DNA from 4 places in the Pseudoalteromonas sp. MelDa3 genome. Region 1 is predicted to be linked to each of the others. Evidence: predicted binding sites of a transcription regulator. Region 1 holds the regulator's gene; each other region holds the start of a gene.
The links. Region 1 encodes sigma-54, which starts transcription at its own class of promoters, with help from an activator protein. Its sites were predicted from a motif close to GTTGGCACGNNNNTNGNNT; they were not measured.
Positions count from the first base shown of each region.

Region 1 (7,745 bases):
CCCAATGTGGATTTGGTAAAAAGCGTGCATCAAATACATAATCAGCTTCTTTTGGTATGCCGTGTTTAAAACCAAACGATTCAAACGTGACAATCAGTTGCTTATCTTTTTTACCTAAAATCTTTTCACGAATAGATTCAGCAAGTTGATGAACGCTTAAATCAGTCGTATCTATCATAAAGTCGGCGCGGGTGATTAATACATCAAGTAATTCTTTTTCTTTTTTGATGGCTAAATCAAGAGGCAACGAGTCAATTGATAGTGGGTGTAATCTACGAGTTTCAGAAAAACGTTTGATCAATGTTTGATCGTCGCTATCTAAATAAAATAACGTAGGTTTTGCAAAGCCAGGCAAGTATTCAAGAATATCGTTAAATTCATCTTGTTGTTTAGGGATGTTCCGCACATCAATGCTAACAGCAATTTTATCGTAGCTATCAGACACACTGCGAACTAATGAAGGAAGCAAGTTAACTGGAATATTATCTACGCAATAATAACCTAAATCTTCTACAACGCGTAAAGCAACCGACTTTCCAGAACCAGAACGGCCGCTTATGATAATTAACTCCATTTAACACCCTTTATAAAACTATGATTGATTGACAATAACTTGGTAAAGCTCAGCATCTGATTTTGCACTGCGTAACTGTTTACAAAAATCTTTGTTGTTTAGTTTATCAGCAATAGTTGCTAGAGTCTTTAAGTGCTGCTGGTTATCGCCATCTGGTACGATGAGTGCGACGAAAATATCAACAGGGCGATTATCGATTGCATCAAAATTTATTGGAGTTTCGCTAACGAGTACTAAAGCCAAAGGCTCTTCTGCACCGCTCATTCTTCCATGAGGAATGGCAATGCCACGCCCTATACCTGTACTACCCAATTTTTCTCTGCTCATTAAAGCATTAAGAATATCTTGTTGCGGTAAATACGGAAGTTTGTCGTGAGCAAGTTCGCTAATGAACTCTAAAATTCTTTTTTTGCTATTAAAAAGGACCGCAGCTTTGCTGCAGTCCTGGCATATAAGTGAGCTTAATTTCATCATATTAGTGTCGAGCAAGCTTCTCTTTGTGTTTAATTACTTGTCGATCGAGCTTGTCGATCAACGAGTCAATGGCGGCATACATATCTTGATGTTCTGTAGAGGCAAATAACTCAGCACCGCTTACGTGTATGGTGGCTTCTGCTTTTTGATTTAATTTTTCTACATCGAGAATGACATGAACATTATTAATATGATCAGAGTGTCTTTCTAGCTTCGCAAATTTGGTATTAATATAGTCTCTTAGTGAATCGGTTAATTCTACGTGACGACCAGTTAAGTTTAGTTGCATAAGCATTACCCTCTTTTTTTTGCGTCTTAAATCAAACTTTTACGTTGATTTGACGGTGGAATAGCCAGAGATTCGCGGTATTTTGCGATTGTACGTCTCGCTACTTTAATTCCTTGCTCAGCCAATATATCCGCTATTTTGCTATCACTCAATGGTTTTGCTGAGTTTTCTGCTGCGATTAATTTTCGGATAAGCGCACGGATTGCTGTAGATGAACATTCACCACCGTTTTCGGTGCTTACATGGCTTGAGAAAAAATATTTAAGCTCAAATATACCACGGGGTGTGTGCATATACTTTTGGGTTGTTACGCGCGAAATTGTTGATTCGTGCATTTCTACCATTTCAGCAACATCATTTAAAACCATTGGTTTCATGGCTTCAGGACCGTGTTCAAAAAAGCCTTGTTGTTGCTTAACAATACAATTTGTTACTTTTAATAGCGTGTCGTTTCTACTTTCTAAGCTTTTAATAAACCATTTAGCTTCTTGTAAATGCGAGCGAATAAACTGGCTGTCACCACTGGATTTTACAGTGCGAGACATTGCCGCGTATTGGCTATTAACACGAATTTTAGGCATGCTGTCTGGGTTTAACTCAACAACCCAGCGGCCTTTAATTTTTTTAACTGACACATCAGGAATAACATACTCAGATTCTTCTCTTACAATAGTATCTGCAGGTTTAGGGCTAAGAGTATGTATTAATGTCATTACTTCCTTAAGCTCTTCTTCTTTGAGCTTAGTTTTCTTCATTAATGTACGATAGTCACGAGCAGCTAATAAATCAATATGCTCGGTTAAAATCATTTTTGTTTCATTAATGTAAGGTGTTTCTTTATCAAACTGGTTAAGCTGAATACACAAACACTCTTGTAAACTACGTGCAGCAATACCAACAGGATCAAACAGTTGGATGCGTTTTAATACAGCTTCAATTTCATCAAGTTCGACTTCGTTATCATCTTCGTTTTCTTGATTAAAGCTTTCTAAAATCTCTTCGCAGCTTAGTGTTAAAATACCTGAATCATCGACGGCTTCTACAATCGCAATAGCAATAGCTTCGTCTGTAGGGCTAAATGGCGTTAGTTGTAACTGCCACATTAAATACTCATGGAGCGTTTCAGTAGAGGCGCCTTGGTATATTGATTCGTCTTCAGGCATCGGACCCGATGATGCTGCTGGGGCGGCACTCATGTACTCATCCCAACTAACATCCATAGCCATGTCGTCACTTAGCGTGTCTTTTGCAAGTGCTTCACCACTATCTTGTTCGTATTCACTTGGAGCATCATCGGCAGATGCGCTAACAGTTATGTCATCTGTATCTGCTTTTTGCTCGTTTTTACCTGCAGCGTCTTCTGAATAGTCTGCTTCTTCAACCTCTAATAGCGGGTTGCTGTCGAGAGCTTCTTGTATTTCTTGCTGGAGATCCAATGTACTGAGTTGCAACAAACGAATAGCTTGTTGCAGCTGTGGAGTCATTGTAAGTTGCTGGCCCATGCGCAGCTGTAGTGATTGCCTCATGTATCTCTAACAATCCTTTTATGTTGTTATAATTAATACTAGCAGATGCTTAAAGACATGGCGTAAATGTTACAGCCTAAATTGCTCGCCTAAGTAAACATCGCGTACTGTTTTATCATTTAATACGTGTTCTGGAGTACCTGATGCAATCAGCTCCCCATGAGAAACAATGTAGGCTTTTTCACAAACATCAAGGGTTTCTCTTACGTTATGATCGGTAATTAATACACCAATCCCACGATTTTTAAGATGTTCTATTATTTTCTTTATGTCTAATACCGAAATCGGGTCAACACCTGCAAATGGTTCATCCAGTAATATAAATTTAGGATCTGCTGCCAGCGCACGTGCTATTTCAACACGACGACGTTCGCCTCCTGACAATGCCATACCTTGGCTATCACGAATGTGTTGTATGCTAAATTCATCTAATAATTTATCGAGAGTGTCTTCTCTAGCTTGTTTATTTAACTCTTTGCGCGTTTCTAAAATGGCCATTAAGTTTTGATAAACAGTCAGCTTTCTGAATATTGAAGACTCTTGCGGTAAGTAGCCAATGCCTAATCTAGCACGACTATGCATAGGTAAAAGAGTAATATCGTTATCGTCTATCGATATTTTACCTTTGTCGCTAGGTACAAGTCCTACTATCATATAAAACGTGGTGGTTTTACCTGCACCGTTAGGGCCAAGTAAGCCAACAATACTGCCAGCTTTGACTTCAAGGCCGACGTTTTTTACAACTTCACGGCCTTTATAGCTCTTTGCTAATAGTTCAGCTTTTAATGTACTCATGGTTGACCTTTGTCGCTTTTTTTACTTTTTTTAGTCTCGATTGGCACTAAAATTGTGTGAACGCGGTCAGTTGAGTTTTCATCTTTTTCGGCACTGATTAGCTGCTGCTCTATATCGTAGGTAATGCTTTTAGCATTTATTTTTTGTCCCGCTTGCGATACTTGTGCATTACCAACAAGCGTTAAAAAACGCTTAGATACATCATAACGTACTTCGTCAGCACTGGCGCTCATAGTCGTGCCATCTGATTGCTTTTCTTCAAAGTACGCAGGGCTACCTGTAGCAATTAATAATTGTTTATTATCACCAAGTTCATCGCGTTTATGTACTTCTAAGCGGTCGGCTGTGATACGGCGATTACCGTGAATAATTTCAACGTTTTTCTCAAAAATCCCGACATTAGCTTTTAATTGACCTTCTTGCTTATCGGCGCTTATTGAAATTTGATTTGCAGCCGGTTGCGTATTTTGCTCTGCAGCACTACTATTAAACGCTAGTATAAGTGTAGGAATAATAAGTGATTTTAATATTTTATTGGTCATAATATATGGTTCGCGTATGGTTAATTAGTTTTATCACTTCGGTTTTTAAGTCGGCTTCTAGGCCTTTACCAGTGATTTTTAAATTGGGTCCAGTGATGATAACGGGTTGCTCCGAACGCATTGTTAATAGCTTTATATCTACCTGAATATTATCAGCATTGATTTTGTCTATCATGGCGTTATCGGTTAAGTTTTTGGCAACCACATTGCCTTCTAAAATTAATTGTTTGTCTTCGTATAATGTTGCTTCGTCTGCATTTATTTGCCACGTTTGCTTTTCGTTATATAAAGTAAAAATAGGTTTTTCAAAAAACGTAAAACCTAATTGTTGATATAGCTCCATTTTAGCCGCAGTAACTTTGTGGCTAATTTTACCTTGTTCGTCATAGGCTGTTTGTTTGAGTTCAATGGCTATGTAATCAGGCTTGGCAATAACTTCAGGCTCAGTCTGAGGTACAATATTTGTTTGTGTAAAATAAGGGTACCAAAGCCAAACCATACAGCTAATGAATAAAACGCTTAATATTATGCGCGCTGCATTCATGAACTAGTGCCTTGTGTAGTCAATGCTTTACCATTTTCAAGCATAAGTAAGTCGGTGAGCTCTCTTACTGCACCAAAGCCGCCAGGCATTTGCGTTACATAGTGTGATAAACGTTTAATAAGTGGATGGGCATCATTTACTGCAACAGCAAAGCCGACTAATTCCATAACGGGCATGTCAGGACCATCATCACCGATATAAGCAATTTGTTCATCGCTAAGGTTGAGTTTGTCTTTTAATTCTTGATAGGCAATGAGCTTATTTTCTTGGCCTTGATAAATATGCTGTACGGTTAAGCTGCTCATACGTTGTTGCACTATTTGTGAATGACGACCAGTAATTACAGCCACTTCAAAGCCACTGTTTATAAGCGCTTTAATGCCAAAACCATCTTTTGTATTAAATGCTTTTAGCTCTTCACCTTGATTACCAAGATAAATACGGCCATCAGAAAATACACCATCAATATCGCATATAAGTAGCTTTACTTTTTTAGCGCGTGCTTTTGCATCATCGCTCAGCGGTTGATAGAGTTCTTCAAATTGCATTTATAACACTCCTGCTTTTAATAGGTCTTGCATGTTTAATGCGCCAATAGGTTGGTTTTTCTCATTGACGACGATTAAGCCATTTATACGTTTGTGTTCCATAATATTAAGCGCTTCAGCGGCTAAAATATCTTGTGTAGCCGTAGTACATGACTTAGTCATAACAACATCTATTTGTGTTGTATGAATATCAATTCTTTGCTCTAAAATACGACGCAAATCGCCATCGGTAAATAATCCCACGAGCTGCTGATTTTCATCAACAATGGCTGTCATGCCTAAACCTTTAGCAGACATTTCAATAAGGGCATCTTTAACTGTTTGTGAAACGCTAATAATAGGTGTATTTGCGCCGCTGTGCATAACATCTTTTAAAGTAAGTAATAAGCGCTTGCCTAAACTACCACCTGGGTGAGATAGCGCGAAGTCATCAGCTGTAAACCCGCGAGCTTCTAATAATGCAACTGCCATGGCATCGCCCATCGCAAGCGTTGCAGTGGTACTTGATGTAGGAGCTAGACCCAATGAACAGGCTTCTTTTTCTACTTTAATACACACATGTACATTAGCAAGGGTCGCCATGGTTGATTGCGTATTGCCAGTCATCGATATCATTTTGGCACCAAGTCGTTTTAAAACCGGAATGATATTTAAAACTTCGCTGGTCTCCCCTGAATTAGAAATAAGCATAACCACGTCATTTTTAGTGATCATCCCTAAATCACCATGACTTGCTTCACCAGGGTGAACAAAAAATGCTGGACTGCCAGTGCTTGCAAGGGTTGCCGCTATTTTATTGCCAATATGACCTGATTTACCCATACCAATGACAATAATACGGCCTTCGCAGTCGTACATTAATTGGCACGCGTTATGAAAGTTTTCATCTACATATTGTGCAATATCACTAAGTGCTTGGCGTTCAACATCTAAAACGCGAAGGCCTTGTTCAATAAAATTTAGCGTTGCCATCATTTACCCTACTTGACTAAAAATATACCCTTGGTAACCCAAAAATGCTATTAGCAATAAGCCGCCTTCTACTCTATTGATACGTTGGGTGCCTCTAAAGTTCAATGACATAATAATAAGAGCAAGTGTTGCGCCAATCATAATTAATACGTCTCGGCTTACTAATGATGGGTCAATGGCAGAAGGGTTAATAATACCGGCAAGTGGTAATACCGCTAGAATATTAAATATGTTTGAGCCAACAATATTACCTAGTGCTAAATCATCTTCATTTTTAAGTACACCTGCAACCGAAGCGGCAAGTTCAGGCAAACTAGTACCGATGGCAATAATTGTTAAGCCAATGACTAAGTCGCTTAAGCCGAAGTATTTAGCAATATCGACAGCCGAACCTATTAAAAAATGAGAGCTAACAGGTAGGAGTATCATGCCGACAACTAACCAAAATACCGCTTTTTTCGTAGGTACATCGTTTGGTACATCGTCGCAGGCTTCTGACACAAATGGATCATCTTGGTTTTTTGCACGCATAGATACAATAATTAACCCACCGATGAATACGATAAAGCCAACCAAAAGTGCAACACCTTCATTAAATGAAAAGTAGTTATCTGAGAACACATACCAAGTAGCTAAAGATACGAGCATCACTAATGGCATTTCACGTTTTAACGTACTAGATGAAACTGAAAGAGGGCGAAATAGAGCAGTGATACCTAACACAAGTAAAATGTTTGTAATATTAGAGCCAACAGCATTGCCAACCGCTGTGTCGGTTTTATTAGCCAGAGCGGCAGAGGCTGAAACCATCATTTCAGGTGCTGAAGAGCCCATAGCTACCACGGTTAAACCAACAATAAGTGTAGGTACACCAAAGTTTTTAGCAAGAGCCGCAGCGCCATAAACAAACCTGTCTGCACTCCAAACAAGAGCTGCAAAACCAAGAATTAAAATAACAAACGAGGTAACCATTGTGTTAAGCCAGTTATACAAAATACGGATGGCGCGAATAGTAACAAAAGCCAAGATGAAAGTATAAATAAAAGAGTAAGGTCAACTAGGTAACAATGCTGCTTTTAAACAGCTAATTTAAAAATTTAAGCCGGGGTTAAGCTGTTTTGAGCGAGTCTTATAATCCTTTTCATGGGTGTATTACAAAATCTTACGAATTGTTTTTTCCATCTTTGACAAAAAAGCTTTAAAATAGGTGCACTAGTGAACATTTTTATGGAGAGCGACTTGTCGCAATCAATAGTAGAAGTCAAGGATGTTAGCTTTTCGAGAGGCAATAGAACTATATATAAAAATATGAGTTTTAGCGTTCCTAAAGGTAAAATTACTGCGATCATGGGGCCAAGCGGAATTGGCAAAACCACTATGTTGCGTTTAATTGGTGGTCAGCTTAAACCAGATTCAGGTGATATTTTATTTGAAGGTGGCAGCATTCCTAAAATGTCTCGTAAAGAGTTATACGAAGCACG
Region 1 is NZ_PJBR01000007.1:114,124-121,868, forward strand. It holds gene rapZ (RNase adapter RapZ) at 1-574, opposite strand, end outside; gene ptsN (PTS IIA-like nitrogen regulatory protein PtsN) at 593-1,045, opposite strand; gene hpf (ribosome hibernation promoting factor) at 1,050-1,337, opposite strand; gene CXF89_RS02425 (RNA polymerase factor sigma-54) at 1,364-2,863, opposite strand; gene lptB (LPS export ABC transporter ATP-binding protein) at 2,933-3,658, opposite strand; gene lptA (lipopolysaccharide transport periplasmic protein LptA) at 3,655-4,200, opposite strand; gene lptC (LPS export ABC transporter periplasmic protein LptC) at 4,190-4,744, opposite strand; gene kdsC (3-deoxy-manno-octulosonate-8-phosphatase KdsC) at 4,741-5,292, opposite strand; gene CXF89_RS02450 (KpsF/GutQ family sugar-phosphate isomerase) at 5,293-6,264, opposite strand; gene CXF89_RS02455 (calcium/sodium antiporter) at 6,268-7,236, opposite strand; gene CXF89_RS02460 (ATP-binding cassette domain-containing protein) at 7,492-7,745, shown strand, end outside.

Region 2 (7,745 bases), on a different contig from region 1:
AATTCTTAATATGGTAGAAAAGCCGCCAGTAGATGAAGCTCCATCAAACTTAGCTGTAGTGGGTCGATACGTATTAAGCGAAAATATCTGGCCGTTACTTGCAAAAACTCCGCAAGGTGCAGGCGACGAAATTCAATTAACTGACGCAATTGCGATGTTAATGGAACACGAAAAAGTAGATGCATACGCTATAAAAGGCCGTAGCCACGATTGTGGAAGTAAAATTGGTTACTTAAAAGCAACGATTGAATTTGCACTTCGTCGCGATGAATTTGCCGATGAATTAAAATCATTTATTAAAAAACTGATTTAACAGTTAACGTAAAACATGAAAGGCGCCTATATCGGCGCCTTTTTTTATGAGTTTTATTAGGGCCTGTTTATCTTTCGAGGTTAAATTTTCAGCAGGCTGTTTGGTATTTAGGCAAGGCAGAGCCTATGTAGTGTGGTTATTCCCCATAAATAGGCGATAACGTAGCATAAATGCCAAACATGCGCTGCCCGAAGGGTTCTGCCTCGGGACAATTTACTCTTTGTTACTCGGTTTTTACTTAGCCCACTAGGTTACAAACCTCGCGCCGCGATTAAATCGCCCCTAGATTGAACAAATTTTAATCCTGAAAGGTCAACAGGCCCTAGAATAAAATAAGAAAAGGAATAGCTCTAAAATAAAAGTTTTTAAGTCATTACAGACATATTGTTATTTATGTTGTAAAGTTTGTGTTAATTGGCATTGAATTTGTATTAAATAATGCTCTCAAGGAAGGGGTGGAGTATGCAACGTTGTGTTTTACGAAATACTGACAAGCATGCGAAGAGCTAAGTTTTATAGCTCACAGCTTAAATAAAGTTAAACGCTTTCTTGTGAGAATGTTTAACTGAAATGTAGTGTAAAAACACTGCTTTCAGGACAACTAATACATGTTTATATATAAAAAAAAAAACATTGGGCTTTTACTTAGCTTGCTAATGCTTTTATTTGGTACAGCATGCAGCGTCTCGCCTGAAATAAAAACCATTGATGAACAACCTCAAAGTAACTCGCCTGACTACGTATCAATTACAGCCCTTGAACTTGCACAGCTAAAAGATGCCGCAATGCAGTGGCAACAAGCTCGTGAAGGTATAGAGCGAATTTTAAGATTAGAAAAAGAAATAACTTACCTCGTAAATCATATCGATATTATAAACAGCAAAGCTATTGCGCAGTCTAATCAAGGGTATAGCAGCAAGTCTGTACGCTCACCACGAAACACACGTAATGTTAAGTCACGCCAACAAGTTAAACAAAATTACAGTAATAAAAAACAAACTGTAGAATTAAATAAACCTAAACATGTATTTGCTTTACAGGTAGCTTCGGTTGACTCAGAGCAAGGTGTGGCTAAAGCATGGCAAGAGCTAAATACTAAAGCAGCACCGTTGTTTAGAGACAAAATATTGACTAACGTAGAAGCCGCCAAAATAAACGACAAAATGTTTTACAGGCTAAAACTTGGCTCTTACCAAAACTTTAAAAATGCAAAAGCAGACTGTGACGTATTCAAGTTGTACAAACTCGATTGCATAGTAAGTAACTACACCGATAAGCCAGTAAAGCTGTAGTTAAAATAGAAACTTGCTTAAAATCTGTTTATCCATAAAATACACCCTTCATAATTAAATGCGTTTAGGGGGTATATTTCCCCATAAAACAACGTCATTTCAGGGAAGGAAAATGCTTTTAAAACGGAGCTTAGAATGCATGATGCTAATGGGTGTACTTGTTTTATCTGCATGTAACTCATCTCAACAAGTTAAAATGGCTCAAGCAACCCCGCAACCGATTCTTATTGAAAAGTCTGATTTGGAGCTGCTCAAAAGCTCTGCGGCACAATGGGAAAGCTCTCAACCAAAAGTAGAGCAGCTACTCAAGTTAGAAAATAAATTAACGCAGCTTGCTACTAACCTAAAACAACTAAATGAGTCTGATGTTCTAAATACTCGTGTAAATGATGTAGTTAATAACGAAAGTATATTAAAAACCGACTCGGCATTGTTTGCTTTGCAAATTGCCGCTTTTAAAAATAAAAATGCATTGCAAAAGAAGCTCAGCGAATTCCAAAAAAAAATACCACAAAATATCATCTTATCCACTGAGATAAATGTAGAAACCGTAAGTGTTAATAACACAACTTTTTATCGATTGAAGTTAGGTGCTTATAGCAATTAAGCGGATGCGAAAAATGATTGTTTAGCTCTTATAAAGCAACAAGTAGCATGTTTTGTTAGCTATTATGTTCAACAACCTTACAGAAGTACGATATAGGCATACAAATTGCTTCATCCTCAGTATGTTTTGAAGAGGATGGCAATTATGCGCCTTTTACTGCCTTTATTATTTTTAAATTTAGCTGCTTGTAACTTGGTGCCACCGCCAGAACCAAGTGTGCCTACAGATGCACCTAAAGCGGCCATGGCTCCTTTTACTGTTGATGACTATGTAGTTAATTTAACGTCGCAACTTAACCACCTAAATGGAGCATTAAATGCTAATGCACGTGTTGGCGTTAGTAGCTTCTTTTATGCAGATGCACTAGATACAAAATTAGTGACAGGGCAAGCCTCAGGCTTAAGTCAGCAGATCCAAGAAAGTCTGCTTACACAATTTACGCAACTAGGTTATCACACGGTTGAGTACAGACTTGGGAATAACCTCTATTTATCAGAAAACTCAGACAGTATTTTAAGTCGCGATTTAAGTAAATTACGTAATCGCCAAAATATTGACTTAGTTATCACAGGAACAGTGACTCGCCAGCAGCATGCATACATAGTTAATGCACGGCTTGTGAATATAGAAAATAAACAGGTGCTCTCTGCGGGAAGTACCGAGATCCCAATTAATGTGATGTGGGGTAATGAAAAAATACAGCAACGCGATGGCTACTTATACCGCAGCGAATACTAACCAGGAGCACAAAATGAGAAATCTATTAATTACCCTCTGTTTACCTTTGGGCTTTGGCTGTTCGCATATACTAAATGGTATGAATACAGGTACGGATGAGACCCAGGTTCAAAATAATAACCAAACAACGCAACTCGTTAATAATCAGCGTGATGTTGCAGATCCAGTATCCAATGACCGTTTATTTCAATCGGACTTTGCTCAAAAAAATAGTCATACTAAGCCGACTCCGCCAATGCGAAAGAACATAAACCATTATGTACGCGGGATAATGCAAGACATGGTTGAAAATCTGCAATATGTTAATGGAAAAACACCATTAGCTGTTTCAAGTTTTGTATTTTTAGATGATGATTTTAATGACAGTAGTTTACTGGGTAATCAAATATCAGAAAGTTTTATGCACGAGCTACATAATTTTGGCATACCCGTTATTGACTTTAAAACAACCGACTACATGCGTGTTACACCTGAAGGAGACTTTGTATTTAGTCGAGATTATTTAGAGCTTAACCAAGATCAAAACTTTAAATACGTACTCGCTGGCACATTAGTGAGTAGTCAAGGAGGAGTCCTTGTAAATGCACGTATTATTGGGCTGCAAAGCAAAGCCGTAGTAGGCACTGCGCAAGGTTTTATTCCGCAGTCAGTTGTTGATGCACTTAATAGTAACTACCGCACTGATGGTATAATGCTTAAGCAAGCAAGCAAGTGAGGCTAACTATGTCGTATATACTAATTACTATCGTTGGATTTACTACTTTAATTGGGTTAACAGGCTGCTCAATGACGCATAATAATGAGCATAACGAAAACACAACACGAACAGATTACACAGTAAACGGTGGTAATGATCAGCTTAATATTGCTTATAATAATCAAGCAATACAATCGCAAGTTGAATATGATCCATCTCAGCAGTTCACACCACTTAAGCACCATAAAACACTTGCTAACTATGTAGAGCAAATGGCACTTGATTTGGTTGATACGCTTGAATTTGAAAGTGATACCGACACCAATATTAATATTGCCGTTACTACCTTGGTCGATCTTGATTCATCGCTTACTAAAAGTAATCAATTGGGTAATCAAATATCTGAGACGTTAATTCATCAGTTACAAAAGTTTGGTTATGGCGTGGTTGATTTTAAAACAACCCAAACAATAGATGTAAATAGCCGTGGTGATTTTGCTTTTTCACGTGATATTGAAAAGCTTAGTGATGAGCAAATGGCGAGCCATGTATTAGCGGGTACATTAATTTATCGCCATGATGCTGTTGTTGTAAATACACGTGTAATTAACGCGCATACAAAAAAAATCGTCGCGAGTAGTCGAAAACTAATCCCAATTTATGTACTAAATAAAGAAGATATATACTTATCAAGCAACTAAGTTCAGTTGTTGCTTGATATAAAAAACCAGATGCCGTTATAATTCACACCTCTAAGCACACAGCTTATTTGTGGCCTCTTAGTTAAATGGATATAACGGCCCCCTCCTAAGGGGCAGTTGCAAGTTCGATTCTTGCAGGGGCTACCAATTAAATCAATGAGTTATATTTTAACCTCCCTTCCTTATACTTTGTGTATAGCGTATATGTAGTCGTGTTTTATTTTTAATTAATGGTATTTAACACTTCTTGCTCGCATTTTTCACGCTCTGTAATCATGGCTTCAAAGTCAGTTCGAATTTGTGCTAGAACAGTTGGTGGGTTAAGTCGTTTGATTCTTTTAAATTGAATACTTTCTTCTTCATCATAGGCGAGTATTGCTAAAGTAATTTTTTCGCGTTCGATACCATTTGAAAATATCCCTTCGGTATCTAATTGTATGAGCACTTTCTCCATGGTTGTAAGCCATTGATGCCAATTATCCATTGCTTCTATATCTGATTGAAACAAATCAATGCTGTTTTCTAGTTTTTGACACTCTAGAGTTGTTTCATCAAAGTATTCGGAATAATCCTCAAGCGTGGGGTAGTCTTCTGGATTCCATTTAGCCATGTAAAAACTACTTACATCATTGCCGTACTCTTCTTCAAATACTTTTTTTAAATCCGATAAGGTATTAAACATTGGAAGTAGTGAGTAGCTACCTGTGTGGTAAAAGCCCATTACATAAAGATCGTTACCGTATTTTTGTATAATGTTTTTAAACGCTTTTTTGGTATCTTGATAAAGTGTTTTTTCGAAGTTTTTAGTATCTAACATGAGGTCATTATTTCTTTTATTATTACAGAAATTTATATGAAAAAGAGAGCGATTAAAACTCACTCTACTAAAATAAAATAACCAGAGCTATTATATGACTCTGGTTATTGTAAGTTAATATTAGCCATCACTTGTAATCGTATCGATTAGCTCACTAAGTACGGCTTCAGATTTACTTGTTTCTACTTGGCAAGTACCTGCATTTAAATGACCACCACCGCCGTATTTAAGGCACAGTTCGCCAACATTCGTGTTTGAGCTGCGGTTAGTGATTGATTTACCAACGGCATACACTACGTTTTGTTTTTTAAGGCCCCACATTTTATGAATCGAGATATTGCAGTCGGGGTACATTGCATAAATAACAAATCGGTTTGTGGCGTAAATAGTTTCTTCTTGAGTTAAATCAAGAACCACTAAGTTTTTATGGACGGTAGCGCATTGAGAAATTTGCTCTTTAGCTTTTTCGTTATGCTCGTTATATAAAGCAACACGCTCGGCTACGTCTTCCATTTGTAGGATTTCTTCGATGCTTTGATCTTTACACGCATCAATCAGTTTCATCATTAATTGGTAATTTGAAATTTTAAACTCGCGAAAACGGCCAAGGCCAGTTCGCGCATCCATAATAAAGTTCATTAAGACCCAATCGGTTGGGTTTAATATTTCGTCTTTTGAAAACTGAGCAGCATCGCCTTTATCTACCGCGTCCATCATTTCAACAGAAATATTTGGAAGTTTTTCAGCGCCGCCATAATAGTCATAAACTACGCGAGCTGCTGATGGGGCTTCTGGATCAATAATATGATTTTTTATGTCGCTTGAGTTACGAACGGTTTCGCTAAGGTGATGATCGAATGCGATGTGACAACCTGCAACGTAGGGGAGGTTGGTGGTAATGTCGTTTTCGGCAATGTCTATTTTGCCATCTTGCATGTCTTTTGGGTGAACAAACAAAATATCGTCAATTAGGTCCAAGTCTTTAAGCAATACAGCACAAACTAAGCCATCAAAATCGCTGCGGGTGACTAGTCTAAATTTATTATTGGGCATAGCTATTCCATCTTTTTAATTGAATTATCAATTAAGTGTAACAGCTAAATTTTTTTTTGAGAGGTCAGCTCAAAAAAATTATAAAAAAAAGCCAAAACGTTAGTTTTGGCTTTTGCTAGCAAGTTTGTATGTGTGGCAAATAGGTTATGCGCCTGGGCCACATTCCATACATGAATTTACAATGTCTGGGCCAAATTTAAGTTTGGCATTTAAGTCGCGAAGGGCGGTACGTAACCCTTCTTCAATTACTGGGTGGTAAAATGGCATATCAAGCATTTCTGGTACGGTCATTTTGTTTTGTACAGCCCATGCAAGTAAGTGAGCGATGTGTTCGGCTTGTGGGCCAATAAACTCAGCACCTAAAAATAAGCCTGTACCTTGCTCTGCGTATACTCGCATATGACCTTTGTTTTTAAGCATTACTCGGCTACGGCCTTGGTTTTCAAAGCTGACTTCGCCTACTTCAAAACAACCACATGGGCCTAAACGGTCGGTAATTTGCTTGTAGCTTTCGCCTACCATCGCCATTTGTGGGTCGCTAAATACAGCTGCAATTTTAGCTCTGCGCAGACCTATACGTACATCTGGGAAGCGCCCGGCATTTTGACCTGCAATAGCACCTTGGTCTGATGCTTCGTGTAACAATGGGAGCATGTTACTCGCATCGCCTGCTATAAATATGTTCGACTCACCACATTGCATTGTGTGCGTGTCTGCGTGCGGTACGCCGCGTTCATCAAGCTCAATGCCGGTGTTTTCAAGGCCTAGTTTATCTACGTTAGGTACTCGGCCTGTGGCTGCAAGTACGTAGTCAAACTGTTCGGTGTGTTTTTCACCTTGTTTGTCGGTGTAAGTTAGCTGTGCTTTGTCGCCAACTTGCATCATGTCAGATACGTTTGAGTCGGTATCTACAAAAAATTCTTCAGCAAAAACAGTATTTGCATAGTCTTTTACTACTGGGTCTGTAAGTGGGCCAATTGCGCCGCCTACACCAAATAGTTTTACATTTACGCCTAGTCGGCTAAGTGCTTGGCCAATTTCAAGACCTATTACACCAGGGCCAAATACAGCGACTGATTCTGGTAGGTCATCCCAATCAAATACGTCGTCGTTTATAATAAGTTTGTCGCCAAAGTTATTAAATACGCCAGGGTACGAAGGGCGTGAACCGGTGGCAATTACAAAGCGTTTTGCTGTAATAATTGTGTGGTCGTCTATTTGTATGCGGTTTGTGTCTAAAAATTTAGCGTAACCACGAATTTTATCACCATCTGGTAATTCATCTACGGCTTCTACTACGAATCCTGCAAAACGATCTCGTTCACTTTTAACGCGTGCCATAACTGCTTTGCCATCAATGATAGGCTTTGAGCTATGAACACCAAATGCAGGTGCCATTTCAATTGCGTGTGCAGCTTCAGCGGCTGCAATCAATAACTTACTTGGCATACAACCAACACGTGCACATGTGGTGCCGTATGGGCCTGATTCGATCATTAATACATTTTGTGTGAACTGTTTAGCATT
Region 2 is NZ_PJBR01000002.1:24,083-31,827, forward strand. It holds gene galU (UTP--glucose-1-phosphate uridylyltransferase GalU) at 1-313, shown strand, start outside; gene CXF89_RS00590 (SPOR domain-containing protein) at 922-1,605, shown strand; gene CXF89_RS00595 (SPOR domain-containing protein) at 1,718-2,212, shown strand; gene CXF89_RS00600 (FlgO family outer membrane protein) at 2,357-2,950, shown strand; gene CXF89_RS00605 (FlgO family outer membrane protein) at 2,964-3,665, shown strand; gene CXF89_RS00610 (FlgO family outer membrane protein) at 3,674-4,348, shown strand; tRNA gene CXF89_RS00615 (tRNA-Arg) at 4,421-4,495, shown strand; gene CXF89_RS00620 (DUF4303 domain-containing protein) at 4,572-5,165, opposite strand; gene CXF89_RS00625 (DHH family phosphoesterase) at 5,286-6,218, opposite strand; gene CXF89_RS00630 (dihydrolipoyl dehydrogenase) at 6,363-7,745, opposite strand, start outside.
Region 2: CXF89_RS00600 (FlgO family outer membrane protein) is a predicted target of sigma-54. The motif match lies at 2,305-2,323, and genes of this name have one in related genera.

Region 3 (7,745 bases), on a different contig from region 1:
TAAACTGTATAAAATTTCATAGCGATTCTACATATTCCCCACAGCTTTTTACGCTAATATTTTATGTTCTCTTATAAAGTTACTTTACTGGTATTTAGTTTATAAGGAAGAGTATGAAACCATTAATTATAGGGGCGATAGCATTAAGCCTCAGTGCTTGCTCTGCGGTAACCATTCAGCCACAGGCAACAGCAAAAATAACGAGCCAAGCTAATTTCGAAGATAGCCGCCCATTTTATTTATGGGGATTAGTGGGTGAGCAGCGGGTAGACGTAAAAAAAATATGTTCAAATACACCGGTTATTCAAATGCAGTCACAACAAACGTTTAGTGATGGAGCGCTGAGTTTAATTACGCTTGGAATATACTCGCCCCATACCATTAAAGTGTGGTGCCAAGAGCAAATACTAGGGGAGACATTATGAGCATCAAGCTATTTGCAGCCGGTTGCACACTGATTATTTTAACGGGGTGTACAAATATTTACTTTGATAACGGTCTGCAGAGCAAAGTAAGCAATAAAACGCTAAAAAGCTCACAGTGGCATCATAATTTTGCACTTGCGTTGTACGAGGGATCAGAGCCGTTAGATTTAACAACACATTGCCCACAAGGGGAGTGGCAAAGCGTTCATACGTATAAATCGTTTACTAATGGTTTAGCTGAGGTGGTTGTGAATCAAATCGGCCCAGCTTGGTACCCTAAAACAGTCGAAGTACAATGTAATAAGGTACCCTTTAAAGCAAAACAGCTATAAAACGAGAAAAGGGCCAAAAGGCCCTTCGTGTCGCAGCAAGTAACACATTCTTTCTTATAAATTAAAGTCTACAGAATAAGCAACGTAAGCTTTAATATCTGAATCATCCATATCTGTATCAGATAAACCAAAAGTGAAACCATCTTTCGAAATTGATACACCGTAATCTAAGATATTATCATCGCCAATAAAGTCACCAGAGTAGTGGCCTAAGTGAAGTGCCATTTCAGTGCCGTTACTGCCAACAGCAAAACCGTAATCAGCTGTCAGGTAAAGTGAATCACCAAAGTCTGTACCATCACCACTTGCAGCTGATGTTGCAAGTACTGAAGCACCAAATGTAAAGCCTTCAACACTGATGCTACCGTAAATTTCAGAGAAATCTGCGTCAGCCTCAGAAGCGGCATCTGGGTAAGCGTAATAAATATAGCCAACATCGTAGCTAACGCTTTCGTTAATGTCGCCACCAAAGCCTGCGTATAAATCAAGCTCATAGGTCATTTCATCTGCCCACGATGCATTTGAAGCCCAAGTACCTGCATAAAAGCCCGATTCATTGGCGTAATCAATACCGCCTGAAATAGCTGCATCGCCCCCAGTTTGCTCTTGACCACGCCATAAGTAGTTTGATGTTGCCGCTGCGTTTGCTGTTACTTCAGCATGTACGGCTGTTGACGTTAAAGATGTTGCGCCCATTAATGCTATAGCACTTATAGCGATGGTTTTTTTTAGTTTTAGCATGTCCATTTCCCGTTATATGATTTTTGCTCGCCAAGGTTTTTATTATGTATTCGGAACCTTTAGGCTGACGGCTTTTTATTGTTTAACTAACGGGATAATTGCACTGTATGTGCCAGCTTCATTATTTTTTATTAAAAATTATTTTTTATTTATTAAAAACATGAGCTTGAATTTTATGAATAGGATGGGGATATAACATGAAGGAAGATGTTGCGCACATTGCTGGTGCATAAATTAACCTAGCCGCACCATAAAAGTACGGCTAAATTAGAATATTTTAACCGAATATAGTGCGCATAAGGCTAATTGTTTCGTTTACGCTGCGACCTTTTTGTACTTCACTCACAATTGAATCACGTTTACTGCGAATGTGTTCAGGAATATCGTCAGCAGCAAGAGCACGGTCTACTAGAATTTCTGCAGACTCTTTACCTCTACGCTGAGTTTTACCGGTTGTAGTTGTAGTACGTTTAGGCTTGGTTAGCAGTTTAATGTAGTTAGAGTTATCTGGTGTTTTAGCATCAGCGTAGTGAAAGAAACATGGAATTAATGCTTTAATAGCAACCAATTGTTCTTCTAACTCGTTACTAGGTTTAGCCATTTTGTACCATGACATAGCTTGAATACCTTTGACGATATCTTGCCAGTAACGCTCAAAATCACTATTTTTAAGTTTAGAAACACCAAGGGCACCACATAATGCATCTAATCGATTATTTGTAATCGGAGTAAATAAATCAGGGCGACGCATTGCAAGCAGTCGTGTTGCAGGCGCAAGTGTTGGTTTTTCGTTGTTGTCGGTGAATATTTTTGAATAAGCAGCAACAAATTGTTGATATTCGTATTGAGTAATATCACCTTCAAGTGGAATATTCACTAGTGCATCGTCAAAAGCACCTGGTAAATCACCAAGCATTTGATGGAAGCTCTTTGCACTCTTTGTAGATGCAAACCATTCAACGTCAAAGTTGTATGTGCTTGGATCAAGTGATGCCATGTGCTTACCGCTAAACGCAAGTAAGTCTTCAGGAATCATATCTTTAAGAGATTGTTCACGAATGCTTTTAATGTAGTCTACCAAACGAAGCTGTTCATCAAGTGCAATAACATCTTTGTGTTGTTCTACAAATACACTTACAACAGGCCACGGAGCAATACGTAAAGTTTTAACCTGTAAAAAGCTGATAGCTGAAATAAGCTGATCGTGTAGCTTCTTAAGTACTGGTAACTGCTGTGGCTCTAGTAAATCGTAGTTCATACGATCTCTGCTTGCACTTAGCAATTCGTAACACCAAGGTAAAAAATCATCAGGGTGGTTTTCTACTTTCACGGCCATAAGGTTAAGGCTTAACTCTGAAGATTGCTTCAGAATGTTCTGATAGATTTGATTTTCTTGTTCGCCTAGCGTCATTTTTGACGGTGAAATTAGCAGTTTTTTCATGCCTTGTAGAATCTCCGGTTTAGATATATATTTTTTTGCTGGTCTATTTTAGCGCAATTACGCTAATAACAACAGCGCTGTCCTCCATACGTTGTAATTGAAGTGACTAAATCAGTATTTTTGCTAATAAAATGAGACTAATGCTTTGACATGTATCAATCATTTTCATCCAGTACAAATAGGCTTTCAACTGAGGTATTAAAATGCTTTGCTATTTTTAGAGCAATTATTACCGACGGCGTAAACCGGTTTGTTTCTACGGTACTTATTGTTTTGCGCGACACGTTAATAGCATCAGCAAGTTCTTGCTGTGAAAGCCCAGCCTCTTTTCGATACTTTGCTATGTTATTTTGCATTTCCTCTCCTAATCACGATTTTGCCAAAGCAATGAAGCGCCATATACCAAGAGCATGATACCTAGGTAGAATATTGCCATAGTTGCATGCGAAAATTCGGTAGGTATTTCATCGCTTATATAAAAAACACCAAGAAGGCAAAACCCAAATGCAAAACTTGTATGTTTATATGCATTAGTGTCAATGGTGTTTAGAAACTCATCTTTATAAGCGTATTGAAAATACATTTTTAACGGAAAACCCCCTTTAATGAGATAAATAATCACTATAACTATATAAAAAAAAACGCCCATTCCAACAGTTAAAAGCCCTCCAATATGTTGATCTTGTTTATTAGTGAGTAAACACAGAGAAGTAAACAAACTATCCCTGCGCTTAAACTAATCCATATGTTTTGACCCATAAATTGTTCTTCAGTTTTAATATCCTGTTGTTTCATAGTATTCATCCTGTAATAGTATTTTATTTTTGTAACCTCTGGGTATCAATATAACCTTGGGGTATCACCGGGTCAATACTTATTTGTAACCTAAAGGTATCAAAATGTTTCAGGAAAGATTCATATAGAACAGGTAAAGTAGTTTTAGTGGCTTTTTTACATCAACTACAATGATTTTAAGGCTAACACTCGCTATGATAAGAACATTATTTGCACGTTTGAAAGGACGATCATGAAAACCTTACTTAAAATTGTAGGTGTAATACTTTTACTATGTATAGCACTAATTGTTGCCGCACCGTTTTTAATTCCTACTGATACTATTTTTAATAAAGTGTCGCAGCAGGTAGAACAAACAACTGGGCGCACTCTTACTATTAAAGGTGATAAAACACTTAGCGTATTCCCTGCATTAAAGTTAGAACTTAACGACGTGCATTTTGCAAATATGGAATCAGGTTCGCGCGCCGATATGGCGAGTATGAAACAGCTTGCTGTACACATACCTTGGTTTTCATTATTTGGTGGTGAGTTTAAATTAGATAAGTTTGTGATAAACGAACCAAATATCCTATTAGAAATTGACAAAAATGGTAAAGCTAATTGGCAGTTGTTTGATGCAGTTGCAGAGCAACCTAAAGAGCAAAGCCAATCAGGTGAAGCGATAAAGCTTCCAGATAACTTTGATATTGAGTTAGGTGAGGTTGCTATTTATGGCGGCACATTTACTTATCTAGATGGTCTAACAGGTGCTAAGCAACAAATTAGTGATTTAGAACTCGCTATTTTACTTCCATCACTTCGTAAAACATTAGAAGTAAAAGGGGGTATTACTTATATGCAGGAGCGTTTTGAGCTTGATATAAAATTAGATACTCCTGCTAAAGCAATTGAAGGTGCTACTTTTAATGTTAAACAAACCTTAGATTCTCGTTTAGTTGATCTAACGTTCGAAGGGAGCATCGCTGGGCAAGGACAAGATATTAAAGGTCAGTTATCACTAAGCGGTGAGTCTGTTAAAAGTATTGCAAAATGGCAAGGTGTAGAGTTCGACGCTAAAGACAATGCTTTTAACGCATTTAGTGTAAACGGTAAAATGCACCTAGCAGGTGAGAAATTTAATTTAGAAGATTTAGTTGCGACGTTAGACGCATTGGAAATAAAAGGTAAGAGCGAGCTTAACCTAGGTAAGCGTTTAGCTGTAAATGCTGATATTGATTTAGGTATGCTTGATTTAAACCCGTACCTACCTGAAGCAGTAGCAAAACAAGAAGAGCCAGTAGAGCAAAATGATAAACCTGCAGAGCCAATAGTATGGGATGACACTAAAATTGATCTAAGTGCGTTAAATTCACTAGATGCGAATGTAGTTATTCGTTCAAGTGGATTAAAAGCTAACGATATTAAGTTGGGCGCCAATCAATTTACTGTTGCTTTAAAAAATAGCGTTGCAAAACTAAGCCTAGATAGCTTTTCTGCTTATGAAGGGTCAGGTAAAGGCGTTATCAATGTAAACGCACAACAAGTGCCTTATAAAATATCAACTAACTTTGACTTAGCTGGTATAGATGCACAGCCTTTATTAACTGATGCGGCAGGTTTTGACAAGCTAATGGGTAAGGGGTCTTTAAATTGGAACCTAAACACAACTGGCCAAAGTCAAAAGTCGTTTATTGGTGCGCTTAACGGAAAACTTGGATTTGAGTTTGCTGATGGAGCCGTAAAAGGTGCGAATATAGCTGAGATGGTTCGTAAAGGTAAGGAACTCATTTCAGGAAACTTTGGTGCTGCGTCTGAAGGGCTGGATACTGGGTTTGAAGAATCAGAGCAAACAGATTTCTCTGCACTAACTGGAAGTTTTAACTTTACTAATGGTGTTGGTAAAAATACTGATTTATCACTTATTAGTCCACTCGTTAGAATATCAGGTGAAGGCGATGTTGATTTACCACAAACAACAGTTAATTACCGTTTGGTTACAGGCATAGTTGGATCAATCGAAGGACAGGGAACCACTGATGACAGCACTGGTTTTAAAATACCACTACGTATAAAAGGGCCTTTCCACGATGTTGGTATAAAGCTTGACGTGGGTAATGCGCTTAAAGATGAAGCTAAGCAGAAGGTTGATGAGGCAAAAGAAAAAGCCAAAGACAAAGCAAAGGATAAGATTAAAGATAAATTAAAAGGTTTATTCGGTTAATCATCTATAGTTAAAACAAACAAGGTACTTATATAGTGCCTTGTTTGTTTTGTAACCACCTGTAAAATAGCTACATAGCCGTAATTACTCAACTTTAATAACCATACGCTCTAAATTAATTAAAAAATAACCTATCACTACCCTCTCAATGCTGGTACAATTGCCCGCCCTTAAGAGACAACTCGTTTGTTTTTTGATTGGGATTTAATCGAAATGTCTGATTTTTAAACGAATTTTAGACACGTTGTAATTACTACACCGGAGGTCATTAACATGATCCAAATGCAAACTCAGCTGGAAGTTGCTGATAACAGCGGCGCTCGCAAAGTGCAGTGTATAAAAGTCCTTGGTGGTTCACACCGTCGCTACGCAGCGATTGGCGACATCATTAAAGTTTCTGTAAAAGAAGCTATTCCTCGCGGTAAAGTGAAGAAAGGTGATGTTAAAAACGCGGTAGTTGTGCGTACCAGAAAAGGTGTTCGCCGTCCAGATGGTTCTCTGATCCGTTTTGACAGCAACGCGGCTGTTATCTTAAATGATAACTTGCAGCCAATTGGTACACGTATTTTCGGCCCTGTGACTCGCGAACTTCGTAATGATAAGTTCATGAAAATCGTTTCACTAGCCCCAGAAGTACTGTAAGGAGCCAATCATGGCAGCAAAAATACGTCGTGATGACGAAGTAATCGTACTAGCAGGTAAAGACAAAGGTAAGCGCGGAAAAGTGCTTTCAGTTGTTACTGAATCTGGTCGAATCTTTGTCGAAGGCATAAACTTGATCAAGAAACACCAAAAGCCGGTTCCACAATTGAACCAAGCTGGCGGCATTGTTGAGAAAGAAGCATCTATGGATGCATCAAACGTTGCGATCTTCAACTCGGAAACGAGTAAAGCTGATCGTGTAGGTTTCAAGATTGAAGATGGTAAGAAATTACGTATCTTTAAATCTACTGGTAAAACTATCTAATAGTTGGAGTAGAATGATGGCGAAACTGCATGAAGTATATAAAGACAAAGTAGTTGCGGAACTTCAAGAGAAGTTTGGTTTCAGCTCTGTCATGCAAGTCCCTCAGATCGAAAAGATCACATTGAATATGGGCGTGGGCGAAGCCCTAGCTGACAAGAAGATTTTAGATAACGCAGTAGCGGATCTAGCAGCAATCTCTGGTCAGAAACCTCTAATCACTAAAGCACGCAAATCTGTTGCTGGCTTCAAAGTGCGTGAAGGTTACCCGATTGGTTGTAAAGTAACCCTACGCGGCGAGCGTATGTGGGACTTTTTTGAGCGTTTGGTATCAATCGCTATCCCACGTATTCGTGACTTCCGTGGCGTAAGTGCTAAGTCTTTTGATGGACGTGGCAACTACAGCATGGGCGTACGTGAACAAATCATCTTCCCAGAAATCGATTACGATAAAGTAGACCGTGTACGCGGTATGGATATTACTATCACTACTTCTGCGAAATCTGATGAGGAAGGCCGTGCGTTGTTAGAAGCGTTTAACTTCCCATTTAAGAAATAAGGGTAGGGTTATGGCAAAGAATTCTATGAAAGCGCGCGAAGCAAAGCGCACAAAACTAGTTGCTCAGTTCGCTGAAAAGCGCGCGGCACTAAAAGCTATCATCAGTGATGTTAATACATCTGAAGATGATCGTTGGGACGCGGTACTTAAGCTACAAGCTTTACCTCGTGATTCTAGCCCTGCACGTCAACGTAATCGTTGTAACATTACGGGCCGCCCACATGGTTTCCTTCGCAAATTCGGCATGAGCCGTATTAAAGTTCGCGAAGCAGCTATGCGCGGTGA
Region 3 is NZ_PJBR01000099.1:7,637-15,381, reverse strand. It holds gene CXF89_RS15955 (Bor family protein) at 114-425, shown strand; gene CXF89_RS15950 (Bor/Iss family lipoprotein) at 422-757, shown strand; gene CXF89_RS15945 (TorF family putative porin) at 812-1,498, opposite strand; gene CXF89_RS15935 (hypothetical protein) at 1,776-2,939, opposite strand; gene CXF89_RS15930 (helix-turn-helix transcriptional regulator) at 3,095-3,295, opposite strand; gene CXF89_RS15925 (hypothetical protein) at 3,304-3,657, opposite strand; gene CXF89_RS15920 (AsmA family protein) at 3,967-5,937, shown strand; gene rplN (50S ribosomal protein L14) at 6,211-6,579, shown strand; gene rplX (50S ribosomal protein L24) at 6,590-6,904, shown strand; gene rplE (50S ribosomal protein L5) at 6,921-7,460, shown strand; gene rpsN (30S ribosomal protein S14) at 7,471-7,745, shown strand, end outside.
Region 3: CXF89_RS15945 (TorF family putative porin) is a predicted target of sigma-54. The motif match lies at 1,597-1,615, and genes of this name have one in related genera.

Region 4 (7,745 bases), on a different contig from region 1:
ACATGCGATGCAAACATGACAGGGCCGTCCGCTGTTTGCAAAAAACCAGAATGGCTTAAACTGTTGTCGTCTTCAGAGGCTTTTGAATTAGGAATAATTGCGCGGTTTAATTTATTAACCTGTAAATCTAAATCAGGCGCATCAAACTCAGTATGTTTAATATAATCATACGCTTGCCCGTAAACCATATTAAAGTTTATATCGTAAATAAACACACCATCAATTTTGAGAGAGTAGAAGGTGTCACCTACAAAGTTTGAATCTATATATTCTACGTCAAAATCAGCCATGTAATTATAGGTATCGTCCCATACGGCGTAGTCATAATTGAGTGTTTCTAAAAATATAAACTCTCTATCAAGCGCAATTTTAAGACTTAATAATTCACGATTTTGATAATCTTCAATACTAGTGTTTATGGTCGGCAGGCTAAAGAAATAGCGGTACCCAACTAATAAACTTGTTACAAAGCACATTAAAATCAAAGTACCTATTATTACAAAAAATCTTAATGTCATAGTCTCTATCTAATCGTGTAAAATTAAGTCAAAGTAGCTTACATTTTTATATTTTAGACTCCCTGTACCTTAATAATAAATAATTAGCTTCTTACTAAAGCGTAGTATAAATTCATGAGCAGGAATAAACAAAGTTTACTATTAAATTTTATAGCGTTAAAACTTTAGCCCTTTCAATAACATATTTAATATAGACATAAAATCATACCAATTCGCTTAATTAAGTGGTCTATTTTGAGGGCGGAAAAACGTGTTGATAGCTAGGCAAAAAATTCGCTATTTAGTTGTTCTAAATGAGAATTTTTTAACGCAGGTAGCGACACGTTTAGCCCCGCAAAATGATTAAGTATTATTGCGGATTGGTATTACACATTTAAAGTAGTACAAAAAGCTGAAATTATTCCACTACAGAAAATTCAACTTTTGATGGAGACGAACTCGCAAGCTCCAGTACTTCGTAATAATTTAAACCATCTATTTTTTTGCCAATAATAAAGTAATTCATTTCCCCCATCATGGTCGGGTCGCCCATAATATCGTCTAAGCTTTGCACGTCAGAAAATTGAATTGCGATTAAAGCGCCTAAAAAACGCATGGAATCTTGAGGCTTTAATGCTTTTAAAACTTTATTAACTCCCACTTTAGTTGACTCAGGTGTAGAGCCATCAAATCTAAAATCACTTTTTGTACTAGCGCATGCACTAAGCATTAATATTGATAGTGCGATAAGTAAATGTTTCATATATATCCTTATTTGTTTTATTAGTTATTCGTTTATTCGTTTATTCGTGATACTTGCGGATCATCGCCACTTTGCCGCTTTCAATTTCAATCACTTCCATCATTGTGGAGGTGTACTCTATTGGCTGCTTATTTTGCGGATGAATACCTTTTACATAGTTTTTATAACGAATAGCAAAGCCTGTATCGTTAAACACAAATGTATTAAGCAGTGTGCTTTCAAACAATGTGTGCGCACCTAAGTAAAAACTCATACCTTTGCGCATCTGCTTTTTACCATCTGGAGTACGTGAGTCATCCGGTTGATACGGAATATGCTGATTGCCAATATCATCGGTTAACAATGCAAGGTAAGCCTCAAGCTCTTTAGCACCTGCGTTAGGTGCTTGTGTGGCGGTCATTGTTTTATAGTACTGCTGCGCAAACGCATTTAAGTCGAGTGGCTTTTCAGCATAAGCCGAAAAAGCAGTTACTAGAGCCAAACCTAACGTTAAAAGTAGCTTCATCACTTATTCCCTGTAGTTAAAAATATTGATTCATTTATAGGAACACTATATTAATATGTTCAACAATAAAACAAATAGTTTTAAGTACTAACACCTACATTTTGCTCTTTACTCTGTTGGTTGCAACGCTGTTGGCAGGGTCGCCTGGCCAAAAATGCTTAGGGTAACGACCTTTCATTTCCTTTTGCACATCGCGGTAACTGCTAGCCCAAAAGTGCGCTAAATCTTGAGTAAGTTGCAGTGAGCGTTTACCTGGCGATAACAACTCCATAAGCAGTGGCAGTTTACCGTTGGCAAGCATAGGCGTACTGGTCAAGCCGTAAACTTCTTGCATACGCACGCTTAGCTTTGCGGGGCCATCAAGCTGGTATTCTATTTTTATATTTGAGCCACTTGGCACCGTTAAGCGCAGTGGTAACAGTGCTTTTAACGCGGTTTGTTGTTGCCAATCAAAACAGTTTTGTAATGCTTCAAAGTAGTTAAACTTTTTAAGCTGCGTGAGCGTTTTAATATCTTCTAAAAACACGCTTAGCCACTGCGCTGCATTTTGAATGAGTTGTTGCTCATTTGTTTTTGGAAATTTATCGGGTAATAACTTACTTGCTAGACTCATACGTATCAGCAATTGCTGCGCATCAGGTTGCTCGTTAAATAATGCAAAACCGTGTTTAGCAAATAAGTTTAGCCACGCTTTAGCGCGCTCGCTCTTATCTAGTTTTTGTTTACTAGGCTGGCTGCTGAGCGTTATAGCCCCGAGCTTTACTTCATCTTGATGAATAAAACGTGCTGATTTTTCGTCAAACTCACAGCGAGTAAGTTCACTAAATAAATGCGGTAAAAATTCTTGTAACTCAAATGGGTTAAGCGCGGTGGCTGCAAATATACGCCCTCCTTTGTGCCCGCCCATGGTTGCTATAGCTAAGTAATCGTCGTTGTGCCAGTAATCGGCATTTAACTCAGCACCTGCACCATTGGCAAGTAGGTAACCATTACCGCGTTTTTTAGCGATGCGATCTGGGTACGCCAATGCCACTAGCAAACTAATATAATGCGTATTTAATTCGCTGTTTTCGTCTTTTACTTTTAAGCGGCTTTGCCAATATTTTAACTGCTGTTTAAATACCGGATGCGGACGTTGCTGTTGGCTATGCAACGCTAAACTCAACTCGTTTGCACTGTTTACTCGGCTCTCAAGTAATGCCACTAAATAAATAGCGAGCCTAAAAATACCAGGGAGTTGGTCATCAAGTATTTGTGCTTTTAGTAGCATATGCGCCAAACGAATATCAGCACCAAAACCTAACATTTTACTGCCAAGCGGTGTGAGCTTACCCTTGCTATCAATAGCTTCTAGCATGTTGAGCAGGTTACTTGCTTGCTCGCATTGTTGCTCAGTGGGCTTATCGAGCAAGGTTAGCTCATCAATACTGGCTCCCCACTGCTTTGCCTCAAGCATAAGTTGGCTTATGTCTGATGTGAGTATTTCGGGATTGTCGTGGCTATTACGTCGCTCAAAGGTTTGCTTTGAGCCAATTCGATAAACAATGCCCGGCTCTATTCGCCCTGCACGTCCTGCACGTTGCACAGCAGAGGAGCGCGATATACTTTGTGTTGTGAGCTCTGTAACCCCTGTTTTTAAATTAAAGGTCGCTGCACGGCGCTTGCCGCTGTCAATTACAATGCGTATGCCTTCAATAGTTAAACTGGTTTCGGCTACATTTGTAGTAAGCACTACTTTGCGCATGCCGTTTGGTGCTGGAGCAATCGCAGCTTGCTGATTAGCTTTATCTTGCTCGCCAAATAGCGTTGCGACTATGCAGTTACTGGGTAAATCGTTCAGTGCTTGTTGCACGCGTAGTATTTCAAATTGCCCAGGTAAAAACACCAATGCGCTACCTGTTTGCTCATTAAGTGCTTGTTTTATTATGCTAGGAATTGCATCAAGCCAACGGCTTTCATCTTTTATGGGTATGTATACTTCGTCTATTGGGTAGCTGCGACCGCTTGATTGAATTACAGGGCAGTCAAAAAACGCTGTATAACGCTCAGTATCAAGAGTTGCCGACATAAGCATAATGGTTAAATCTTCACGCAGCGCACTTTGGGTCTCGAGCGCAAAGGCAAGTGAGGTATCGGCTGCAATTGAACGCTCATGAAATTCATCAAATATCAGTAAATCAATATCGCTTAATTCGGGGTCGTTTTGCAGCATGCGCGTTAGCATGCCTTCGGTGACTATTTCGAGGCGCGTATTAGCACTTACTTTACTCTCACCCCTAATCCGCAAGCCCACACTTTGCCCAACACTTTCGTTTTGGCACTTTGCTAGGTAGCTGGCAATATTACGAGCTGCTAAACGGCGAGGCTCTAGCATTACAATACGTTTAAAATACCCATCGCGCATTAGTTGCAGCGGCAACCACGTAGATTTACCCGCACCAGGCGGCGCTTGTAATAACGTAATAGGATTACTTTGTAATGTAGTAACGAGTTGTTGATATATGTCTTGAACCGGCAGCACAGCTATTTACCCTAAATTGCTTTGCAGGCATTGTAACAAAAAACCGCAGCGACACCGCGGTTGATATTTATTAATAATTGCTATTAGCTACCCGACACCATTCTAATTCGATCTGCAGGCACTCGTAATTGCTGCATTAAGTAAATTTTAAATGGTGCTTCGTAAGGTTGCTCATCAACCGCTTTTTGCATGCACAAAAGCCATGCGTCACTTTGCTCAATTCCTACATGTAAATGTTTGTGCGCTTGAGGAATGTTAATACTGCCAAAATGTTCAGCGTATAATTTAGGACCACCTAACCAGCTCGACAAAAAGTAAGCGAGCTTTTTACGTGATGCTGATAAATCTTTTGAATGCATACTCCTTATATTTTCAGCCTCTTTTAAAGCGTCCATATTATCGTAAAACGCATTCACCAATTGTGTAATACCTGCTAACTCACCTGCCATTTTGTATGAGCAGTCATCCACTCCGTATTCACACGTTTTTGTATTCATAACTCACTCAGGTTAACTACTTTGTTTAATACCTGCATATTAGCTTAAAACAAAAATTTAAGAATGAGTTACATCAAAGCGGCCTAATTTATGTCAGCAATAATTACAGGCTGCTATGTATATTTTTTAATAAAAAGCGCAATATTAAAAACAAAATCGCTCAACATAAAAATATAACCAACTGATAATAAAAATAATAAAATCATTATTATTCATTGGTACAAGGCTTGCTACTTTATAACTGACAGTTAATTCACTAACCTGAAGTAAGGATAAACTTATGAACAGCGATCGTATCGAAGGTAATTGGAAAGAACTTAAAGGTAAGGCTCAACAAAAATGGGGCGATCTTACCAACGACGATTTAGATAAAATTGAAGGTAGCCGTACAGAGCTAGTTGGTAAAATCCAGCAGCAATACGGTAAATCTAAAGAAGAAGCAGAGCGTGAAGTTGATGAGTTTGAAAAAGGTCGTTAAACCGCGTTAACCGCTTTTAAAAAAACCGCCATTTGGCGGTTTTTTTTGTTTAAGCTGTAGGTTATTTAGCTACGCTTTTAATTGGTTACCAATCGGTAACTGCCTAATACGCTTTCCGCACGCTGCAAAAATAGCATTACATAATGCTGGCGCATAAACTGGTGTAGACGGCTCGCCGACTCCTGCTGGTGGTGCATCACTTTGTACAATTTCAACTTCAATCTCAAGAGGTGCGTCGCTCATACGCGGTACGCGATAATCATGAAAATTACTTTGCTGTACGCGCCCTTTATCAAAGGTAATACCATCGCTGATTGCAGTTGTAATACCGTAAATAGAGCCACCTTGGGTTTGGTTTTTAACGGTGTCGGTGTTTACAACCGTACCCGCATCAATGGCAACCCACGACTTAATTACTTTTAAATCGCCAGCATCCGACACTTCTACTTCAACTACCGTAGCTACATAAGTTAAAAAGCTTCTATGTGCTGCTATGCCTAAACCTCGACCTTTAGGAAGCTCTCGCCCCCATTTACTCATGTCAGCTACTTTTTCAATAACATGGCGCAGTCTGCCAATATCTAAAGGATAAACCGCTTTATCGCCACCGTAATTATCGTATGTGGCATTTTGCTCAGTTACATCAACAATGCGACTCGGACCTATAGTGTCTAGTAAATAGTCTTTTTGGTCGCGACCGGCTTTGTGCGCTGCTTCGCCAATAAATGACTGAATAGCAAAGGCATGAAAAATATTTGATACAGAGCGCATCCAACCAATTCGTGCTTTGGCTTGCGCATCACCGTTTTCTAACTTCATATTAGGCGTGTTAATAGGGTTATCGGTAAATCCTAAGCGCAGTTCAAAGCTTCCTGGCGTAGTTGCCCCTTCTGAAAAGGTAGAGGTAATTGGTGAAAATGCGGTGCGATGTAAATACGATTCTATTGCGCCATTTTTATCTAGCGATGCTTCAATGTGCTGAGCCGAAACCGCATGGTAAAAACCATGTTGTATGTCGTCTTCACGCGTCCATTGCACACGAATAGGTTTGCCTACTTTCATTGAAAGGTAAGCTGCTTCTGCTGAAAAGTCAGGTTTTGACTTACGCCCAAAACCACCCCCTAACATGGTAACGTGAACATTAATTTTGCTCTCATCCATGCCAAGCATTGCCGCCACTGTTTTCATATCGGCTTGTGGATTTTGCGTAGCAGCCCATATATCAACACTGTCTTTGTTGTACATAGCTGTTGCACAAGGTGGCTCCATTGGTGCTTGAGCAAGGTGCGGCGCGTAATAATCAGCTACGAGTTTATTGCTCGATTTAGCCAACACGCCCATGGCATCGCCTTTATCACGTATGTTTGCCTGTGGAGTTTGTACTGTTTTTAGTAATGACTTTTTAAATTCTTTTGAATTGTAATCGCCATTTTTGCCATCATCCCACACGACTTTTAATGCTTTACGCCCTTGCCATGCAGCCCATGTGTTTTTAGCTATAATCGCAATGCCGCCTTTTGGCTGAAACTGCGGTGCGCCTTTTGGTGCAGGTATTTCAATAACATCTATAACGCCGTTTATCGCTTTTGTAGCACTGGCATCAAACGACTTAACAACACCGCCTACTACCGGCGGGCGTTCAATTATAGCCACCAGCGCTTGTGGTTCGCGTACATCGGCTGCAAATATAGCTTTACCTGTTACTAAATCGGCTAAATCTATGTGCGCCATGCCGGTATTAATATAACGCCATTCTTTGCGTGTTTTAAGCGTTAGTTTGTCAGCTTCTGGTGGCGTTATTGTAAGCGCTAAGTCGATTAAATCTTTATAAGTAAGCGATTTACCTGAGCTGTGTGTAACAACGTGTTGATTAGCAGTACAGGTTTGTGGATCAACTTTCCAAAACTTAGCGCCAGCGTGCTGCATCATGTAACGTACACTTGCGCCCATTTCACGCAGGCGCTGCATGTTGTAGCGAATACTGCGCGAGCCATCGGTATTTTGATCGCCGTATTTAGGGTCGCCCTTACCCTGAATAACAATAACCTTATCCCACGCGGCTTCCATTTCATCGGCAACAATTTGTGCAATCGCGGTGCGAATTTGCTGACCCATTTCAGAGCGATGGCAGGTTATTTCAACCATGCCGTCTGGGCGCAGTGCAATAAATAAGTTTGCGCGTTTTGCCAGCTCAGATGGCTGCTCTAACACACCCGCAAATGCTCTTGGCGCACTGCCTACAAAATAAGTACCGAGTACCAACGCACCTATTGCACTGGTTTTTAAAAACTTACGGCGGTTTAAGTCAAAGTATTTATTATCTTGGTTCATACTTCTTCCCCTTGTTCATTTGGGTCAAAATACTGAACACTCGCCATTGTTTTAGCGGCCGACTTAATCGCTTTATGAATACGCGGGTAGGTACCACAACGGCAAATATTGCCCGACATATTACTTACTATTTCATCGTCGGTAGGGGTTGGG
Region 4 is NZ_PJBR01000020.1:7,060-14,804, forward strand. It holds gene CXF89_RS06270 (diguanylate cyclase domain-containing protein) at 1-518, opposite strand, end outside; gene CXF89_RS06275 (DUF6694 family lipoprotein) at 916-1,260, opposite strand; gene CXF89_RS06280 (nuclear transport factor 2-like protein) at 1,301-1,765, opposite strand; gene hrpB (ATP-dependent helicase HrpB) at 1,860-4,286, opposite strand; gene CXF89_RS06290 (group II truncated hemoglobin) at 4,370-4,783, opposite strand; gene CXF89_RS06295 (CsbD family protein) at 5,064-5,261, shown strand; gene CXF89_RS06300 (xanthine dehydrogenase family protein molybdopterin-binding subunit) at 5,331-7,592, opposite strand; gene CXF89_RS06305 ((2Fe-2S)-binding protein) at 7,589-7,745, opposite strand, start outside.
Region 4: CXF89_RS06295 (CsbD family protein) is a predicted target of sigma-54. The motif match lies at 4,998-5,016, and genes of this name have one in related genera.